Regions from separate parts of the Paenibacillus sp. Y916 genome, predicted to be linked through region 1. Evidence: riboswitches for the same ligand, from Rfam matches in the RefSeq annotation. Region 1 holds a riboswitch; each other region holds the start of a gene.
The links. Region 1 has a riboswitch for thiamine pyrophosphate ahead of AC1TO9_RS13410 (ABC transporter substrate-binding protein). Riboswitches for the same ligand answer to the same signal wherever they lie in the genome.
Positions count from the first base shown of each region.

Region 2: linked by a shared signal. The riboswitch ahead of AC1TO9_RS04575 (phosphomethylpyrimidine synthase ThiC) and the one ahead of AC1TO9_RS13410 (ABC transporter substrate-binding protein) in region 1 are both predicted to bind thiamine pyrophosphate.
Region 3: linked by a shared signal. The riboswitch ahead of AC1TO9_RS06835 (thiamine phosphate synthase) and the one ahead of AC1TO9_RS13410 (ABC transporter substrate-binding protein) in region 1 are both predicted to bind thiamine pyrophosphate.

Region 1 is NZ_JBXCJA010000005.1:149,637-156,564, forward strand. It holds gene AC1TO9_RS13400 (glycoside hydrolase family 65 protein) at 1-1,417, shown strand, start outside; gene AC1TO9_RS13405 (pyridoxamine 5'-phosphate oxidase family protein) at 1,474-1,893, opposite strand; TPP riboswitch at 2,040-2,151, shown strand; gene AC1TO9_RS13410 (ABC transporter substrate-binding protein) at 2,252-3,256, shown strand; gene AC1TO9_RS13415 (thiamine-binding protein) at 3,338-3,631, shown strand; gene AC1TO9_RS13420 (ABC transporter permease) at 3,628-4,392, shown strand; gene AC1TO9_RS13425 (ABC transporter ATP-binding protein) at 4,411-5,211, shown strand; gene AC1TO9_RS13430 (TVP38/TMEM64 family protein) at 5,234-5,896, opposite strand; gene AC1TO9_RS13435 (TatD family hydrolase) at 5,889-6,689, shown strand; gene nfsA (oxygen-insensitive NADPH nitroreductase) at 6,766-6,928, opposite strand, start outside.
Region 2 is NZ_JBXCJA010000002.1:100,982-107,909, forward strand. It holds gene AC1TO9_RS04550 (DUF423 domain-containing protein) at 1-168, shown strand, start outside; partial or broken gene AC1TO9_RS04555 (hypothetical protein) at 198-287, opposite strand; gene AC1TO9_RS04560 (hypothetical protein) at 556-810, opposite strand; gene AC1TO9_RS04565 (CAP domain-containing protein) at 1,019-1,183, opposite strand; gene AC1TO9_RS04570 (hypothetical protein) at 1,161-1,289, opposite strand; gene AC1TO9_RS04575 (phosphomethylpyrimidine synthase ThiC) at 1,291-1,539, opposite strand; TPP riboswitch at 1,640-1,749, opposite strand; gene AC1TO9_RS04580 (O-antigen ligase family protein) at 1,832-4,618, opposite strand; gene AC1TO9_RS04585 (ferritin) at 4,831-5,334, opposite strand; gene AC1TO9_RS04590 (heme-degrading domain-containing protein) at 5,445-5,924, opposite strand; gene AC1TO9_RS04595 (GNAT family N-acetyltransferase) at 5,848-6,768, opposite strand.
Region 3 is NZ_JBXCJA010000002.1:547,609-554,536, reverse strand. It holds gene AC1TO9_RS06855 (alanine/glycine:cation symporter family protein) at 1-82, shown strand, start outside; gene AC1TO9_RS06850 (AAC(3) family N-acetyltransferase) at 198-980, shown strand; gene AC1TO9_RS06845 (ribosomal maturation YjgA family protein) at 985-1,374, shown strand; gene AC1TO9_RS06840 (immunity 53 family protein) at 1,371-1,658, shown strand; TPP riboswitch at 1,779-1,882, shown strand; gene AC1TO9_RS06835 (thiamine phosphate synthase) at 2,031-2,657, shown strand; gene thiO (glycine oxidase ThiO) at 2,674-3,819, shown strand; gene thiS (sulfur carrier protein ThiS) at 3,813-4,019, shown strand; gene AC1TO9_RS06820 (thiazole synthase) at 4,021-4,788, shown strand; gene AC1TO9_RS06815 (thiazole biosynthesis adenylyltransferase ThiF) at 4,785-5,804, shown strand; gene AC1TO9_RS06810 (GNAT family N-acetyltransferase) at 6,019-6,510, shown strand; partial or broken gene AC1TO9_RS06805 (hypothetical protein) at 6,528-6,599, shown strand; gene AC1TO9_RS06800 (class I SAM-dependent methyltransferase) at 6,686-6,928, shown strand, end outside.

The DNA of each region.
Region 1 (6,928 bases):
TATTACTGCTTGGGCTGAAAAATGGAGTGAGAGTGACATCGTTATTGAGGGTGATGTTGCAGCACAACAGGCGATTCGATTCAATATTTTCCAACTTAATCAGACTTATAACGGAGAAGATGATCGACTCAATATCGGGCCTAAAGGGTTCACAGGTGAGAAATACGGCGGAAGTACTTATTGGGATACCGAAGCTTACTGTCTCCCCTTCTATCTAAGTACAGCTGACGAATCCATTGCTCGGAATCTGTTGGTCTATCGTTACAAGCACTTAGAAAAAGCGAAAGAAAATGCCAAGAAACTCGGCTTCAGCAAAGGTGCCTTATATCCTATGGTAACTATGAATGGAGAAGAGTGCCATAACGAATGGGAAATTACTTTTGAAGAAATCCACCGTAATGGCGCTATAGCTTATGCTATTTACAACTATGTCAATTATACAGGGGATACTGCTTATCTTGGCCAATATGGTCTTGAAGTTCTTGCTGAAATTTCGCGATTCTGGGAAGAACGTGTCAATTATGTTCCTGCCAAAGACCAATATATGATGTTAGGTGTTACTGGACCTAATGAATACGAGAACAATGTCAATAATAACTGGTATACGAATAGTATCGCAGTATGGACGTTGAAATACACGTCGGAAGTGCTGAATGACCTGCACAAGAATGATCCGACCGTTTATGAAGAAGTTATAACTAAGTTACAATTAACTGAAGATGAAACAACCAAGTGGAACGATATTATTGCTAAAATGTACTATCCATATGATGAAGAACGCCAAGTTTTCTTACAGCAGGATGGATTCTTGGATAAAGACCTTACACCAGTTAGCGAATTAGATCCGTCTAACTTGCCATTGAATCAGCAATGGTCTTGGGATCGTATCCTACGTTCTGTTTACATTAAGCAAGCTGACGTATTGCAAGGAATATTCACTCTAAGAGACCAATTCGATTTAGATACAGTTAAACGTAACTTCGATTTCTACGAGCCTCTTACCGTGCATGAGTCTTCCTTATCTCCTTGTGTGCATTCGATTCTTGCTTGCGAACTGGGATATAAAGAGAAAGCTTACGAGATGTATCTTCGCACCTCTCGCTTAGATCTCGACAATTATAACAATGATACCGAAGATGGTTGTCATACGACGAGCATGGCTGGTACTTGGATGTCTGTTGTTCATGGATTTGGAGGATTGCGTGTACGGAATGGTGTTCTACACTTAAACCCATTCAACCCTGGACATTGGAAGTCATTCTCGTTCAAAGTCATGTTCCGTCATTCGCTCCTAAAAGTAACCGTTAGCGAGCATGATGTGACCGTTACGAATGAGACGGAAGTTCCTGCTAGTGTGAATGTTTACGGTAAGGATTACACCGTCAATGGATTGAGTCATATCCAAGTCGATCTATAATATATATGAAGAGACCTCCACAATCCGCAGCCCGGATGTGGGGGTCTTTTACTACTTCAGGCAATCCACTTTCTTTGCTTTCCATCCTTATCCGTATACAGAATATTTGCGAGTTGGATATCAAGAATGACATAATTAGGGTCACTTGGTCCGTCAAACCATTCCTTTAAATCATCATTCCAACATTTTCGCTTCAAACTATCATCTGTGCTAATCGAACAGGTTCCTTCCATCTCAACTACCTCTTTAGTCCCTCCGATTTCATACCCTATCAGCAAAGATACGTTTGGATTATTCTTCAACTCCTCTACCTTATGCGTTCTCCGATCGCTTACCAAATGAATGCTCAATCCTTCATTATACAACATCATATATCTCTGCTTTGGCTTATTGCCTTCAATAGTTGCCAGAGAACAAATCCTATTGTTGTCTAAGATCTTCGTTATATCCTGCTCTATTATCTTGTTGTCCATCATGAATGGTATTCCCCTTCCTCTTGTTGAATGTACTTAAACCATATGATTTATTGTACCCACCTATTAAAATACGAATCAAGATTTGAACAATTCCTAGCTGGACACCCCCAGCATAGTCGATTATAATGACGTAGAATGCCTTAACTTCATAAGTACAGGGGTGCTGGAATTGGCCGGCTGAGATTGTGTCCCACTAGACACTGACCCTTATACCTGATCTGGATAATGCCAGCGTAGGAACGTATCTGATATGATTATATCCATATCTATCTTGCGCCTACATGCGTCCCGATTACGGGGCGCTTTTTTGTATACGAATAGGACATGGAACAACCAGTCCAATAGAGGAGAGAGCAGAATGAGCAAGAAAAGAGCAATGTCGTTACTATTTACATTCTTACTAATACTCGTAATAGCGGGTTGTGGAGGAAATAAGAATGAACAAAATGCACAGACTAGTAAGAAACTACAAGACGTCAAAATTGTCTTAGACTGGACTCCTAATACTAATCATACAGGTCTATATGTAGCGAAAGATCAAGGATATTATGAAGAAGAAGGTCTTAATGTTGAGATAGTCCAACCAGGTGCAGGCGGAGCCGATACGATGGTCGCTTCAGGGGCCGTACCTTTTGGAATAAGCTATCAAGAAAGTGTGACACTAGCTAGAACACAGGACGTCCCGCTCGTCTCTATTGCCGCAGTCATTCAACATAATACGTCCGGTTTCGCCGCACCCGTAGATCGAAACATTAAATCACCCATGGACTTTGAAGGTAAAAGTTATGGAGGTTGGGGTTCGCCTGTAGAAGAGGCTATCATGGGCTCCATCATGGAGAACGAAAAGGCGGATGTTAAGAAGGTTAAGATGATCAATATGGGTGATGCCGATTTCTTCACGGCGGTTAAGCGTGATATCGATTTCGCATGGATCTTCTATGCATGGACAGGTATTGAAGCAGAGCTCCGCAATGATCCAATCGACATGTTATATGTTAAAGATTATGCTGCGGAACTAGACTATTACACGCCTGTCATTGTAACGAATGAGAAGCAGATCAAGGATGATCCTGAATTAGTCAAAGCTTTCCTCAGAGCAACAACGAAAGGCTATCAGCTAACCATTGATAAACCAGAAGAGGCTGCTAATATACTTAGTAACGCAGTTCCTGAGTTAGATAAGGATCTTGTTCTCGCAAGTCAGAAGTGGCTTAGTCCACGTTACACAGACGATGCCCCTCGTTGGGGTGAACAAAAAGTCGAAGTATGGCAGGGCTATACCGATTGGATGCTAAGTCATAATCTTCTGGATAAACAGATTGAAATTAAACAGGCATATACGAATGAGTTTTTACCTGAGTAACCTATAAGTGCGAGTTCAAAAAGTCAGCTTTTCAGCACGAAGATTACCGAGAACCGTATTCGAAAGGATTGAACTTATATTATGGCAAACACATTATTGAGCATTCAAGTTATTCCCAAGACACCTGGAAATGAAGATTCCATTCCTTATGTAGATCGTGCAATTGAGGTCATCCAACAATCCGGAGTGAAACATGAAGTTCACCCTCTAGAGACGACAATGGAAGGTGAGCTTAGCGAGTTGTTAGACATTGTGAAGAATATGCACGAGGCCCTTGTAGCGGCAGGGAGTCCAAGTGTCATTTCTCAGATTAAGATCGCACACAATCCAAACGGGATCAGCATGGATAAGTTAACGGAGAAATATCGTCCATGAGATTGTGGTGGAACAAAATCTGGCCGCCCTTCGTGGCGGTCTTCTTGTTATTGCTGATATGGCAGCTATGTACAACTTTCTTTGAAATTGAGAAATGGATTCTTCCCTCTCCAACTGATATTGTTCGTGAGACTTTCTCTCAATCAGCTGGATTGTGGGAACATACTTTAGCAACAGCAAGGTTAACTGGTGTTGGGTTCCTCATTGGATCCTCGGTAGGTCTGTTTGTCGCCATTGTATTGCATATGATTCCTTTTCTAAAGTCGGCCTTATATCCTTTACTCATTCTCAGTCAAAATGTACCGACCATCGCTCTTGCTCCACTACTGATGATCTGGTTCGGGTTCGGTCTGCTTCCCAAAATTATCGTCATTACGCTGGTCTGCTTCTTCCCGATAGCTATTGCGATGATGGGTGGACTGAGACAAACGGATCCAACCATGCTTAGCTATATGCGTATGATTGGAGCAAGCAAGAGACAAATCTTCTTAAAATTAGAGCTTCCCCATTCACTCCCTGTTCTTTTCTCAGGAATTAAGATCGCAGCGACGTATAGTGTGATGGGTGCAGTCATTGCAGAATGGATCGGATCCGATAAAGGAATCGGTTATTATATGATGCTACAGAAAGCTAGTTATCGTACGGATCGCATGTTTATCGCAATCTCCATAATTATTGTTCTTAGCTTCCTGATGTTCGCCATTATAGGTCTGCTAGAGAAGTGGTTAGTCCGCTGGAAGCCACGTCAAGAACACAAATAAGCCTAACATTACTAACTTATGAAGGATGTGTTTCTCATTAATGTCCATTCAGCATCACAAGCATTACAAGTTACTAATATACACAAAAGCTTCAGCAAACAAGGTCAAGAACTATCTGTGCTGAATGGTGTTTCCCTTACCGTGGAACATGGAGAATTTGTCTCTATCGTCGGACCTTCAGGATGTGGAAAAAGTACGCTGTTCCATACTATTGGAGGATTAGTACAACCCGATTCTGGCGAAGTATGGATGAAAGGACGCGATGTCACAGGAGAACGAGGCCACATTAGCTTCATGCCGCAACAACCTGCTCTATTTCCTTGGCGGACCATTGAAGATAATGTCATTCTTGCACAAGAAATAAAGGGCACTTCCAAGAAAGACGCTCGTAAGGAAGCTCGGGAGTGGATTGCTAAGGTGGGGCTGTCCGGATTCGAACAGGCATATCCCCATACACTATCTGGTGGCATGCAACAACGAGTTGCATTCCTGCGAGCACTTCTCAGCCCAGAAGAACTAATATGCCTAGATGAACCCTTCAGTGCCTTGGATGCCTTGACCCGAAGTGATATGCAACGTTGGCTCCTTAATATTTGGGAAGAGAATCAGCGCTCTGTCTTATTCATCACTCACAATATCGAGGAGGCCTTGCTACTATCCGACCGTATTTATGTATTCTCCAATCGACCTGGATCTGTATTGCAAGTTGTAGATGTACCGCTCCCTCGACCACGACGAGAAGAGCTTACTGATGATCCTACCTTTCTAAAGCTGAAACGGGAATTGTCGCAGTTGATGAAAGAAGAGCAAAAAAGATAGGATTTACGAACTATTCGCATCCCTATCTCTGTCCACGTATTTTGCTTAAGCTTCTATAATGAGTAACTACAAAAGCCATAATAAGGGCACTACAAAAAATGACATATGATATGATCAACTTTCGCAAGTCCATGTCGGGGAAAACGAGCGAGGAACTAATGATACCGAATAACCATATATGCGAGAGTACTCCTACAATAGAGGACCAGGTATACGTAGACACCTTGATGGGTGATAAAGCAGACATAAAAGCGATGATGTTGTTGGGCATGACGGGTAAAGTACGAAGAAATATAATCGCCCATGCTCCATATTTATCAAAGCCATACTGCCATTTCTCGTATCTCTTTAGCCGCTTGCCCCATCTTTGGTTAAACCAATCATGAAAGAAATATTTGCAGATAATAAAAACAACGATCGCAGCCACAGAGCCTACTAGCCAGCTAGCCATCAATCCCGCCTTAACTCCTAGTATCGATATGTGAAGCACAATCAATGTAGCAAATGGAAAGATACCTAGAAAGTTCTGAATGATCGCTAGTATGAGCGTTAGAAGGATAATGGCAATCCCCTCTAATCCTGTAAAGTTTAAAAGCCAATCAATCGCTTGATCTATCATATTTGTCATAAATACAGACCGACTCCATTTCAATATTTCTCTTAGGAGGTCATTTATCATGAACATTCCAACTTACATTCCAATCATTGATGCCCATATTCACCTTGATTCCTATAGTGAGGAGCAAGCATTGCACCTTGCAGAGTTGTCCAATGATGGTGTGACTGGGGTTATCGCTGTATCCATGAATCTCCAATCCAGCATCCGCAATCTGGAGATTGCTAAATTACATCCTACTCTCGTTCATCCTGCCTTTGGATTCCATCCTGAGCAACCCCTGCCGACATCAGAAGAGGTTGCCGAACTGTTGTCATGGATGAAGGATCATCATCATGACATGATCGCTGTAGGGGAAGTTGGTCTTCCCTATTATTCACAGCTAGAAGCGCAGGAAACTGGACAACCTTTTGACCAAACACCTTACATCGCCCTGCTGGAACAATTTATTTCTTTCGCCGCCATATACGATAAGCCCATTATACTACATGCCGTATATGACGATGCAAATATAGCATGTAACTTACTTGAAAAGTATGGCGTAACCCAAGCGCATTTTCACTGGTTCAAAGGTTCCGCGGATACTATAGAGCGTATGGCGAATAACGGTTATTATATATCCTTCACGCCAGATATTCTTTATGAAGCTGAAATACAAGAATTAGCCCGCCTCTATCCGAAAGAGCAGGTCATGGCGGAAACCGATGGACCCTGGCCTTTTGAAGGACCCTTCTCTGGACAAATGACCCATCCACGGATGGTGTCTGATGTCATTGAAGCTTGGAGTCAAATCCATCATATTAGCGTAGAATCAGCCCGTAGCGTGATCTACTCCAATACTAAGAGATTTTATGGGATCTAAAGAGTTTCTAGCTAATAATAAAGACGCTTTGCCATCCCTCTTGCAAGGACGGCAAAGCGTCTGTGTGTGTCATAGCTTACTTTTTCATAAACCCTTTACTCAACAGAAATTCCTTCATATGCAATCGACTTGGCTGCGCCAAGCGATTAGCCATCATTTGTGACCACGGAGTATCGTTCTTCCCAGCTGTTCTTTCTAACATATATTGCTTCGTGGTTTCATCATAGGCCTTCACCTGC
Region 2 (6,928 bases), on a different contig from region 1:
TCTCTTATTGTCCTGGCAGGATGGTTCCTCTTCGCTGGAGTTATCCTATTCTCGGGTAGTCTGTACGCCTTAAGTCTCAGCGGAATAAAAAAGTTAGGGGCGATTACACCACTTGGTGGTGTAGCCTTCTTGATTGGCTGGGTCATGGTTATCATCACTGTAATCTAAGAACAAGATAAGCTTTTTCTAATGAACTCTCTACATCCGAAATAGAGATGCGCTTCTCCCAGTATCTTTCCTTCTTGCATTAGTATTCTACGTGTCTGCGGGAAACCACGGAATGGGGCCGAACTCATATGAAAGTTTGAGTAATGACTGAATTGGCTCTTCAATGTTTAAAAGCGGAAGATTACCTAGCGGACCATATGTTTTCGGTTGGGGGATTTGGGATTCCATATTATCCATATTATCATTCTCCGATTCCTATCCACCCTCACTTCTTCATTCACCAATGATATTTTCTATACGGTCAAGAAATAAACCAATGATAGCCTGTAGGCTATCATTGGTTCATGAAGTAATGGATGAAATTCAACCGGAACAATCTATCTCTAATTAAACAAGCTTATTCCACCAAGGTATCATTTCATATACACATAACCCATCGTGTTCTCCAATAACCTTCATATCACTTGCTTCTTCTGCCGTATAGCTTTGCACTTTTTCAGTTGTTTCAACGTGATATGTCTTTCCTGATAAGTTTGATACAACAATATAACAATCTTCATGGCTTTGAGCATCTACCGCAAGTAAATCGGTAGGGATTCCTGTTACGACAACCACTGCATTTTGAGCTCGTTCTTCTGTCAAGATGATATTCCCCTTCTGTGCCTATTTATAATAGATCATGATTTAATATCATAGCGGTGTAAAGAAATTCTGTGTGTAATATATATGATAATCACTGGAACTAATACCAAGTGCAACACCTACACCCAACGTTTCAAAAGAGGACTAAAGTAAATTGCTTCGATGTCCCGAAGAATTTAGCCAACCAGAGTACGCATATATCACTTTATTATAGCCTGCTGAAATAGTTACGCAACGCCATGTCTTGGCTATGATCTCTGGCTGCATTCGCCGCAGTGTTATTCCATTCTAGAACATTCAGCCCGTTTCGTATACGTACAACATTCGTCAGATCAAATATTTGAATAGTTTCATTTATAAATGACGCTTCCACCCTCTTTTAATTCGTTCGCTTTATTCAATAGGCCATTTCTTATGGTAGCCTGTTCCTCTTGTTCCTTCTGTCTAGTTGAATCTCGAATATCATGAGAAATTCGCATGCTACAGAACTTCGGTCCACAGATGGAACTGATCACGCCAGCGGAATTCGAACCGAGCTTTAGATAGTGCATTATCACGGTCCTGTGCTCCCTTATGCCCTTTAGCTAAATCAGCAGCTTCTTTAATCCACGATAATCGATTGGGATGCAATCCAACACGAATATCTGGACGAGACCCCATTACATACACTTTTTTACTTCCTGGAAAAGCTGATAGATTAACAGATTCTTTCTTCATTTCGCTTGTCATTTCATTTCCTCCTATAAGTAAGGTGATTTGATCAAGCGGAGCAAATTCTATTCAACAAGCAGAAAAAAGACCGCCTCAGAGAAAGAGGCAGTCTTAAATAGACAAATAGAACTCCATTTCCTCCGCTGGCATTACCCAGATCAGGTTTGACGGTCGATAGTTGATCACTATCCTCTCAGCCTGGCACACCAAGCTCCCGTTACGATGTAATTGTTAGTTAATGTATAACGAAGTAACAAGATAAAGCAATACTAAATTCCCAAATGACCATCTAGATACATTCAACAACCTTTTAAAGTTTAAGCTGTAAATCCGCGATTTCATCAATCTGTGCGGCTTCCGCAGGATCAGCCGCAATCAGACGGTCATAAACGACCTGATCTGGGACACTGTTATTCTTCTTTAGTGCAGCCAAATACCAACGAGCAATTTCACGGTTTGTTGCATTGGTATAATCTTCGCTCAAACCAATCTGTAGCGTAGCTATAGCCGCTTCCAATTGTTCAGACATAAATTGTATTTTGCCTGTATTCAGTGCTACAGCCGGAGCAACCGTAAGCGACCTTCCTTGCAGTTCTTCAGAAGATAGAGTCTTCAAATATTCCAAATCCGCCAGTACGTGGCTGTAGGCCTCAAGCCCAATGTTGAAATTAGCTTGCTTGTTAACACTGTCTTTCTGTGTGTGAGCCACCTGCCCCAGATCATAAGAGCGACTGATGAGAGCGCTGTACCAGTCCATCTCCCAGAGATTCTCCCTGTTTATGATATCTGCGTAATTCTCATTGAAGCCACGCTTCAATGTAGTAGCGGCCACTACAGGTTCTCCTAACATCAGCTGTATTTTACCCGTATTCAGAGCGATGGTCGGAGTGATGGAGAACGGACGTCCCTGCATCTGCTCCGGAGGGAGTGTCTTCAAATACTCCACACCGACCACAACCTGTTCGTATGTCTCGAGCCCTGTATTGAAATACTCCTGTTTCAGAACATCATCCTTGAGGGTATGTGCCTGGTCTCCCATCGCAAATGAGTGTCTAATCAGTGCATCATACCAATCAATATCCCAGACGAACTTGTTGGCATTGTCACGATAGACCGCCTGAGCAAGGTCACTTTGCCCTTTAAGATCATAGTAAGCTGCTAACTGCGTCAGCAACTGCTTGTTGTAAGGCTCGTCCTTAAGGGCGCGCATCAGCACATGAAAGGACTCTTCAAGGAACTGCTCGTTTTGAGTCTGCCTAAACACCTCCTGATCAAGCGAGGACAGATATATCGCGGACTCCGGATGGCTCGGGCGCTTATCCAAAGCTTTAACCATTGGTGCCTTCAACTCTTCGTAGGATTGACTAACATTAATTAGGTTATTTGCTTTCACAGCGGCATTATTCGACGTGATATAACCGATCAAGATGAACAACAGAGATACAGTGCCGATTCCTAACACTGCGAAATATCCAAGGCGTAGCCCCGTCTTATTCCAGTTCCAACGCAGTGGCTTACTGTCCATAACCACTGCCATCCCTGCCAATCCGATAAAGACCAGTATTCCCATGAAAGCATAGCTCATATTGAAGTCCAGTAGGCTATGAATCAGAATAGACAAGGCTATAATCAGATAAAAGAAACCATTACCGAAATCATCCTTATCTCTTTTTACATATCCACGAATATATTTATAAAAAATATAAATGATAAAACTCATAAATATGATAAATCCTAGAATCCCTACCTCAATCAAGTATTGTAAGAAGAAATTATGTACCTGCCGGCTAGTATATGGGTTATTCTGATATTGCTCATACAGTGAGGCCCACCCTCCTCCTCCAACACCAAGGATCGGATAATCCTTAACTACTTTTAATGCATCCTTATAAAAAGTAATCCGCTCCAACACGCTATGCTGTTGGAAGTTAATGTTCTCCAGACGTGTTCCCATGTTCGCAGGCAATATGTTTCTCATGCTTGTTCCGATAAACAGGAAAGCTATCACGCCGACCAGAGCTACCGAGCCAAGTGGAATCCATAGTCCAGTTAGCTTGCCTGATGCAAGCTGACCCAGCTTCTTGTGTAGCCATGGTGTCGCAAAACGCTGGATGACCCAGCTTAGTCCGGCTACAATCAAAGAGCCTCCAAGTAAATACCCCCAGCCCTTCAATGCGGCGGATGATGTGTAAGTGGTGTTCAGTTCAATGCCCAAATTGGTCACAGGTGCTGAAATGAGTAACGAAACGACTCCAGCAATTCCGAGCTGTACGATCCATAGTATCTGCTGCACAGGCTTCAGGAATAAGAGCAATAAAATGAATACAACTGGTAGCATGACTAGACCGCCGCGCGATAGTGTCAGCAAGATTGATACAATGATCGGGACTAACATGAACCCGTGCATCAACTGGCCAATCCATTTCTGAGAACGAACTAGCGCGAACAGGGCTACGAATAGAAAAGCCATCAGGAAGGCTGCATATGTATTCGCATATTGGAAGATCGAAGTTAGCCGCAGTCCGTTGGAGTCGATCATCACCGCTTCTATATATTTACCTTCACGCACAGTCTCAGAGAACCACCCTACGAGCGAACCTGCAAAATTCCAACTTCCAAGCCAATTCAGCAATCCGAAGGATACAATGAAATAGGCAATAGCAAGAATAGCATTCTGCATGACCATATTTAGTTGTTTTTGCTTCAGCAGATATAACGCTACAATGAATATTGTCGCATACATGCTCTGGATGAACATCATATTCATCGCCATATAATGCGATGCGGCGACAAACACCGACAGGATATAAGTGATTGGAAGCAACACTGCCGTCACAGTCACCAGATCCCGTTGTTCAGTCAATTTAAACTTGTTGAAATCTAGTCCGATCCAAACTAACAACATCAGACCACTAAGCAGAGTTGCAATATACAATGGCTTCTCGAAATCTAGCGATTGGCCATTAAACAATCCCGCCTGAAATGGAGTCCAGCCTAAAAATAAAATAATTACAAAAACCAACGCCCATACCGGGCCGGATATCTTTTCAGCATTTTTCGACGGTACCGTATTTTTACCGTATAGCGGTTTCGACATATTCGACTCTCCTTTTCTTGTAGCTACTAGAATATTCTAGCATAAATATATTGGTATAGTCTTGTTCTAAATTACTATAATGTTAAAAAAATGGATAAACCAGTCAATATATTTAAAGATTCCGACAAAAATAGCCTCCTATCCTCAATTACATTAGGGATAGGAGACTTTCTTTTTTCACACGGACTGTTTCGATAGTCTCAACTCATCTGTTATTCCGCAGGAGGCGTGAATGAACGCGTTGCGAACTCAGCGTCTAGCATGTAGAATGCGTTACTGTCTCTTTCGATACGTTTAAGCTTCTGAATAATGTTATCAAATAGAGCCTCTTCTTCAACCTGTTCGTCAATGAACCACTTCAGAAAGTAAATCGTTGCATGTTCACGTTCATCCGTAGCTAAATCAGCCAAGTCATAGAACCGACCCGTGTTCTGTTTCTCGTGTGCATAGCCATGTTCAAAAACATCAAGCATGGAGTCATACTCATTCTTCGGTTCTGGTAATGCTTCCAATGTCGCACGTTGTCCGCGATCATTGAGAAATTTATATATTTTCATTCCATGAAACCGTTCTTCTTCGGCCTGAACCGTATAGAAATTTGCAAAACCATCCAGACTTTTACCCGAACAATATGCAGCCATAGCGAGATAGACATGAGCCGAATAAAATTCAAAATTCATCTGTTTATTTAGAGCTTCCACTAATCCGTCTTTCATTGTACAAGTCACCTCAGCTTCTTATTAGTTTGTGATCATTGAACATAACGATAGGAAAAGATCACCATGCTTACCTAGCGTAACATGCTAACGTGGTTTCATTCAATTCTTTACTCTCCAATCTGAGACAAGTGACGACGTAATGCAGAGATCAAGAGATCATGATCTTCTTGGTCTGGTAATCCAGAGACGGTAATCGTACCCACCTGACCTTCTCCTATGACTAATAGCGGAAAACCTCCCCCAGCCCCGACATAATCAGCAAAAGGTAACTCATCACGTTTCTCTAACGTGGTACCCTCGTTCTGTAGTTGAAGAGCAACATGCCATGAACTGGAGCCGAAATGGTTCACCACGTTATTCTTCCTCCTTATCCAATCCTCATTCTCAGCAACCGTTCCTTCCATTGCGTGCAAGAACAAGCGTTGTCCCGCCCGTGTAATATCAACGGTTATACGCTTCCCTGTTTGCCTCGCTTCTTCCACGATCATAAGTCCTAATTGTAATGCCGTATCATTCGTAAATGTCGTGAATTGGAGTTCCTGTTCTTCTTTCTCCATCTGCGCTATACGCTGTTGAATAGTTATCATATTTATTAGTCATCTCCTTGTAAATAGTATTATTGTAAGGTACCCAGATTGCTCTTGTCCATGCCATTTGCAACCCGACGCGTTCCATATTATGTTGACTAGTACTCCCGAAGCTTGCTTGTGCCACAACGAGGTCACAGTTCCCTTGATTAGCTACGTACATCCGTTTATGTAATAGCGCTGTGTGTAATCCTTGTTGTCTATATTGAGGAACCGTTGTTGCCAAAGTCAAGGAAGCCGTCTCATTATTCAGGTGCATGACCGCTACGGCTGCTGGTATGTCATTCAAATAGGCCATATACATTTTCCATCCCGGTCTATTCAACAAACCTATATTATTATTCACAAAATAAGGTTTGTCAGCAATAGACATGCCTGAGCCAATACAATGTATCTCAGCATACTGATCGAATTCCTGTTCATTAACAACCTCAATGATCCTAATATCCGAAGGAAGAGTGGGCAAATCACTACTGGGCAACCCATAAAGAACGGAATGAAATCCCCTTTGATATAAACCAAGCTCCGCACATTTATGTAATAACTGCGGACTGCAGTGAAGTGGATCCACTTCTAGTTGAAAGTTCCTCCCTCTGACACGATAGAATTCAATGATTTCTTCCAAGTAGTCGATATCCACTGCTGTTATTCCTTTAACTGCATTAAATAATCCCCACGGCATTGTCCTAATATAGGATACTGTGGCCTGACCAAATCTCTTGATTTCAACGCCTTCCGGATTACCCTCTCGTTCGCCAATAGATTTAATTCTAGATGTAAAGAAATCGATCTCAGATTGTTGTAATCTTGAGGATAATCCTTCGTTAATTATGGGAAGTTTCATCTTAACCACTCCTTCCTTACACCCCTTTACTATTACCTATGTTCTACTTCAGATAAACGCCTTACATCGCTCTTTTGTGGAAGGGTTCATCAAGTGAAGAAGTATACGTTTCTGATGCCAGTGATACATTGTATCGCTAGCAGGTATGAGCTGCATCACC
Region 3 (6,928 bases), on a different contig from region 1:
ACTACTAGGTCTATCAGGTGTTGTAGTATCTGAGACACGAATATATATGGAGGCAATGGGTAAGGGGAAGCAGAAGGAATGATCCCGAGCTTGTCGAATGATATGGAGTGGACTCCCTACCTAATTAGAGATGGGATATAATAGAGTTGTGTAAGTCCATCATATAACATCAACGACATAAAGGAGATTACTTAATTATGCATACACACGCTAGTCTTTTGGAACAAATGAATCAAATGGAGATTAACCAAGAAGGTGTCGTACTTGTACACTCCTCCATGAAAAGTTTAGGTGAGGTAGAAGGAGGGGCTGATACGGTCCTCAACGTGTTGTCAGAATTCATGGAAGACGGACTGCTAGCTCTACCTACTCATACATGGGCTAATATAAATGCGAACAATCCTAAATATTATGTGGAAGAATCACCTTCTTGTATCGGTATTCTTCCTGAAATATTCCGTAAGCGACCGGGTGTCATACGCTCTTGGCATCCTACGCATTCCGTGGCGGCCTTGGGTGAGGGAGCGGAATCATTCACTACGGGTGATGAAGTGTTCGATACACCATGTGCCAGAGGTTCAGCATGGGGCAAATTATTGGATCGCCAGGCGACCATTCTACTCGTAGGGGTGGACTTGCGCAGAAATACGTTCATGCATGGGATTGAGGAATGGGTTGATATTCCAGGCAGAATGACCGATGATCCTGAACCGTTGCAAACCGTCTTAGCTGATGGAACCGTGATTGAAGTGCCATCCCGTAGGCATTGTGGACAGTCATGGTCAGAGTATTTCTGGAAGGTTGAGGACGTGATGGTGAAGCATGGTGCGATGTATTTCGGACAATTGGGTGATGCGGTTGTACGTGTATGTGACACGGTCAAGATGACTGAGGTTCTTACAGAAATGCTGCGTGAGTATCCCGATTTATTCTCGGACAATGAACCATTAAATGAGCATATGCAGCAGTTATTTGGATAAGTTAGTGAAGAATAGAGTAGTATACATATTTCTATTCTTTATAGTAATGACTTTAGGAATTTGTTCGAGGACCTTTTCAGATGTATTACCCTTATTTGTATCACGACATTTCGGAGATGCTTTGTGGGCAAGTATGGTTTACTTCGGTTGTCGGATATTGTTCTTACAGCAAAGATTACTTGTGTCTGTTTGTTTAAGTTTAATCTTTAGCTTTAGTATTGAATTCAGTCAGTTATATCAAGCGGATTGGATTATTGGAATACGATCAACACTATTGGGAGCATTAATATTAGGAAAAGGTTTCTTAGTCATTGATTTAATCCGATATGTGGCTGGGATCGCTTGTTCTTGTATTATGGATTATTACTTGTTTAACCGAGGAGGAAGAAGATGAGCAACCTGAAATGGTTAGAAGGTTGGTATGAGAATCATTGTGATGATGAGTGGGAGCAGACCCATATTTTGAAGATTGAATCGATAGACACTCCCGGATGGAGATTAACGGTACCTTTACTTGAGACTGAATTAGAGGGAAAAACGTTAGACGAAATTATTATTGATCGAGATGATCATGATTGGGTGAGATGTTGGATCAAAGATGGATATTTCGAAGGTGCAGGTGGATTGAGAAATTTAGAAGAGATGATACAGATCTTTAAGGAATGGGCGGAAAGCTAGCAGAGAGATACCATAAAAATATCTTAATGGGGAGTTCGTGGGGTTCTCAATTTCAAAGAATCTAAAAAAAGAGATTCTAAAGTTCCAATAATTGTGTTAGTATGTATCCAATTGAATACGTTAGATCACTAGGGGTGCTATTTGGCTGAGACGGAATGTGTGATTCCAAACCCTTTGAACCTGATCTGGATTATACCAGCGTAGGGAAGTGAGCTTGAGCTTTGGTTAAGATATTTTTGTATGCGTATATGCGTATATACGTCTGCATTCTTTTGACTATAGTTATAGGCCACCTTCTATTGCAGAGGGTGGCCTTTTCGCTGTTCCATCTTATCTGAGATTCGTCATACGAGAAAATAGGGAGGGAGTGCGATGTCAGCACGAGAATTACATGTGATCTCGAATGGTCAGTCTGAGTTAGAACACTTTGCAAGGATTGCGGCACTTATTCATCCTTTTGTAACGGCATTTCATATAAGGGAGAAATCAAGTCATGCAGCTGAACTTTGGGCAGGGGTATTGGCTTTAAGAGCAGGTGGAGTACCCCTTAGTAAAGTGATCATAAACGACCGAGTTGATGTGGCTTATGCCGCTGGAACTGGGGGAGTCCAGTTAAGCTACCGTAGCCTAGAAGTGCAGGCAGTGAGGAAAGCTTTCTCTGAATTGCGAATAGGACGTTCTGTTCACGATGTTCAAGAGGCAGTGGAGATGAGTGAGCAAGGATCTGATTATCTAGTGTTTGGGCATATCTTCCCAACAGCTTCTAAGCCCGGACAGCAAGCTAGAGGAACGAAGAAGTTAAAGGAAGTGGTGAAAAGTGTTCCTATTCCAGTTATTGCGATCGGAGGTATTAAGCCCGATCATGTGCAGCAGATTGTCGCAACTGGAGCAGCAGGTATTGCAATATTATCAGGGATTACTGCAGCAGATGATCCGTTAAGTGCAGTACACAATTATCGAGAGGCATTGGATATGAAAGGTTATGCTAAAAAAAAGTAGGAGGTTATTGACTAGAATGAAACAATTGGATGTCATTATTATCGGTGGCGGTGTTATTGGGAGTTCAATTGCCTATTATATGTCTGCGCGGGGAATGAAAGTTATCTTATTAGAGCGAGATCGCTTGGGTAGCCAAGCTTCGAGTGCGGCAGCGGGTATGCTTGCTGTACAGGCAGAGATCACTGAAGCAGGCCCGATGTTCGAGATGGCGCGTGCCAGTCGGACGTTATTTCCACAGCTAGCGAAGGATTTAAAGGACTTGACTGGAATAGATATCGGCTTGAAACGCAAAGGGATGTTTCGGCTAGCTGCAACTAAGGATGATATGCAAGAAGTTCAGCGTATTCTAGCTTTTCAAAAGCAAGTGGGAGAACAAGCGGAGTGGTTATCTCAAGAGCTGGTAGGACAACGTGAGCCCAAAATATCCGCAGATATAGAGGGAGCAATGTTCGCAGAAGAAGATAGTCATGTTGATGCACCTGAATTATGTCTTGCATTGGCGAAGGCAGCGGTAGTACTTGGAGCAGAAATAAAGGAATTTACTGAGGTTAAATCACTTCTCTGTGATCAAGAGCGTATTACTGGGGTAGTTACAAGCGAAGGAGAGCTTCACGCTAATCAAGTTGTGATATCTGCTGGGACTTGGAGTGATTCTCTGCTTAAGCAAGCTGGATTAACTTGTGAGATGTATCCAGTCAAAGGAGAGTGTTTCTCTGTGCTTAGTCATTCTCCGTTATTGAAATCTACCGTGTTTAGTGATGGTTGTTATCTCGTCCCGAAGAAAGGAGGACGACTCGTAGTTGGAGCTACGATGGTGGAACATAGTTATGATCGCAGGGCTACAATTGGAGGGATTTCTAAACTATTAGATGCTGCAAAACGGATCTTACCAGGTATCGTGGAGGCGGAGTGGGAACAGGCTTGGAGTGGTCTCCGTCCGCAGACATTAGATGGGTTACCTTATTTGGGTGAGCATCCGACTTTGAAAGGGTTATATGTAGCAACGGGTCATTATCGTAAAGGAATTCTACTTGGGCCAATTACGGGTACCATTGTGGCAGATTGGGCAGAAGGAAAGAAGGAAAAGAACTTGTCTATAGAATCGTTTCGTGTCGATCGGCATCAGAATGTTAAGCGGGAACAGGTCGTGACTATATGCTAAAGTTACAAATTAATGGTGAACAGGTCGAAGTCGCTAATACATGTACGACAGTTACAGCATTATTGTCGCATTTTGAATTAGAATCTAAGGTTGTTATTGTGGAGTGGAATCAGCAGATCTTAGAGAAATCAGATCATGAGACGACATGCTTGGCAGATGGAGATCGAATTGAGATTGTACATTTCGTAGGAGGTGGCTAATTTGTTGAAGATAGGAACACATGAATTTAGTTCAAGATTGCTATTAGGAACAGGGAAATTCCCAAGCTTTGAGGTCCAAAAAGAAGCCGTTGATGTATCTGAGGCACAAATTTTGACGTTTGCGGTTAGACGTATGAATATATTTGAGGCGAGTCAGCCTAATTTTTTGGAAATGTTAGATATTAATAGGTATACACTACTCCCGAATACAGCAGGTGCTTCAACAGCTGAGGAAGCCGTTCGCATCGCGAAATTAGCGAGAGCATCTGGGCTGTGCGACATGATTAAAGTCGAAGTGATTGGTGATTGGAAGACGCTGTTGCCAGATCCACTGGAGACGTTAAAAGCTTCGGAAATGCTTCTAGAGGAAGGATTTATCGTTCTACCCTATACATCAGATGATGTGTTATTAGCGAAAAGACTACAAGAATTAGGTGTTCATGCCATCATGCCAGGTGCATCCCCGATAGGTTCGGGTCAGGGTATTATTAATCCTTTGAATCTTAGCTTCATTATTGAGCAAGCAACGGTGCCGATCATTGTAGATGCGGGTATTGGTAGTCCTGCTGATGCGGCATTTGCTATGGAGCTTGGAGCCGATGCGGTATTACTGAATACGGCTGTTTCAGGAGCGCAGCATCCTGTGAAGATGGCTCTAGCAATGAAACTCGCGATTGAAGCGGGTAGATTAGGATTTGAAGCGGGTCGAATTCCGAAGAAGCGATATGCATCTGCTAGTAGTCCGATGGAAGGATGGAGTAGCACTTGAATGAACGATATTCACGACAGAAGCTATTTGCACCGATAGGAGAATCGGGACAGCATAAGCTGGGTACGAAGCATGTCCTGATTATCGGTGCAGGGGCATTAGGTACAGGAAATGCAGAGGCACTTGTAAGAGCAGGTGTAGGCAAGCTAACGATTGTTGATCGAGATTACGTGGAATGGAGTAACCTGCAACGCCAACAACTATACTGTGAAGCGGATGCGGAGCAACGCATACCCAAAGCTATTGCAGCGAGGCAAAGGTTGATGGAGATTAATTCGATGGTGGAAGTGAATGCACATGTAATGGACGTTACGACAAGTGAGATACAATATATGGTCTTGGGTGTCGATCTGATCATTGACGCGACAGATAACTTTGATACTCGGTTGCTAATGAACGATGTTTCTCAAAAGGTTCGTGTACCTTGGATTTATGGAGCATGTGTCGGTAGCTATGGGATCACATATACCATTATTCCTGGAGAGACTCCTTGCCTGAACTGCTTACTCGAAACCGTACCGTTAGCTGGAGCTACCTGTGACACGGTGGGTATTATTAGTCCAGCTGTACAAATGGTTATCGCTTATCAGTCAGCAGAAGCTTTGAAGTTATTGGTAGGGGATGTATCTTCATTACGTAATAAACTTACTTCTTTCGATCTATGGAGTAATCAGCACTCTTCCATAAATGTACATAGCATGAAGAGGCTGTCATGTCTTTCCTGCGGAGAAAAGCCGACCTATCCCTATCTTTCTGAGTCAAATCATACGAGAACAGCCGTCTTATGTGGAAGAGATACGGTTCAGATTCGACCACCCGTACCGATAAGACGAGATTTAGTGAAACTCGTTGCAGTTTTCGCTCAACAAGGATATCGAGTAGAGTATAACCCATACCTGGTTTCGTTATATACAGGTAATCATAGGTTGGCTATTTTTCAAGATGGAAGAGTGTTGGTACACGGAACGAATGATATTGCTGAAGCTAAGAGCTTGTATCATCGATATTTAGGTTGATCTTATGGCATGCTCAAAATAGGGGAGAAGCCCAGTGACGAGAGTCATCCTGGACTTCTCTTCTCCTTCTTTTGAAAAATGCTTACCTTATCTTTGATCAGTAGGAAATCAACTAGCTTGATATACAACTTAACCTATATAATGGAATACATAATGTATTATATTTCAATTTTAATGATTATAGAGACTTTTTATAAACGGAGGTGTTGTGTCCATGATTCGGTTATGTAACGAACAAGATGTGAAATCTATATATGACATCATAAATGATGCCGCTCAAGCATATAAAGGGATCATCCCAGAAGATAGATACCATGAACCTTATATGTCTCTTGAAGAGTTAAATGAAGAAATGAATAATGGTGTGCTTTTCTGGGGGTATGTAGTGGATAACAAGGTTGTTGGCGTGATGGGATTGCAAGAAAAAGGTGATGTTTCCCTTATACGCCATGCTTATGTGAGGACCAATCAACGTAATCTCGGTTTGGGTGGTAAGTTATTAGTTTATTTGGTTTCTTTAACAAAGAAGCCTTTACTCATTGGCACCTGGGAGTCAGCATTCTGGGCAATTGGATTCTATGAGAAATATGGGTTCCAGGTCGTATCTAATGAATCTAAAGAGGAGTTATTACGTAAATACTGGAATGTCCCGGATAAACAAATCCAAACATCGGTCGTTTTAACGAATGAAATCAGGTACCTGTAAATGAGTACTTCTTCTTAGGAGATAATCCTAACGATAGTTTCGACTCTCATACATGGGATTGTCCTTTTGTTTATTACTATAAACTATAAGTGCTATTTGTTTTATATATTTCAACAATAACCATTTTTATGTAATAATACCTTCAACAACATTATTGTCATGAAGGAGGATGTACATGATGGGATCAATACATGAATGGAAACCGGAATTATATGATGATAAATTAGGGTTTGTTTCACAGTACGGAAAAGGAATATTGGAGATATTAAATGTTCAGAAAGGTGAAAGAATTCTAGATCTGGGGTGCGGAACAGGTGATTTAAGTTTTGGAATTGCACAATTAGGGGCTTCAGTCACAGGCATGGATTTATCCGAAGAAATGATGGACAGAGCGAGAAGAAAGTACCCTGACATCAAA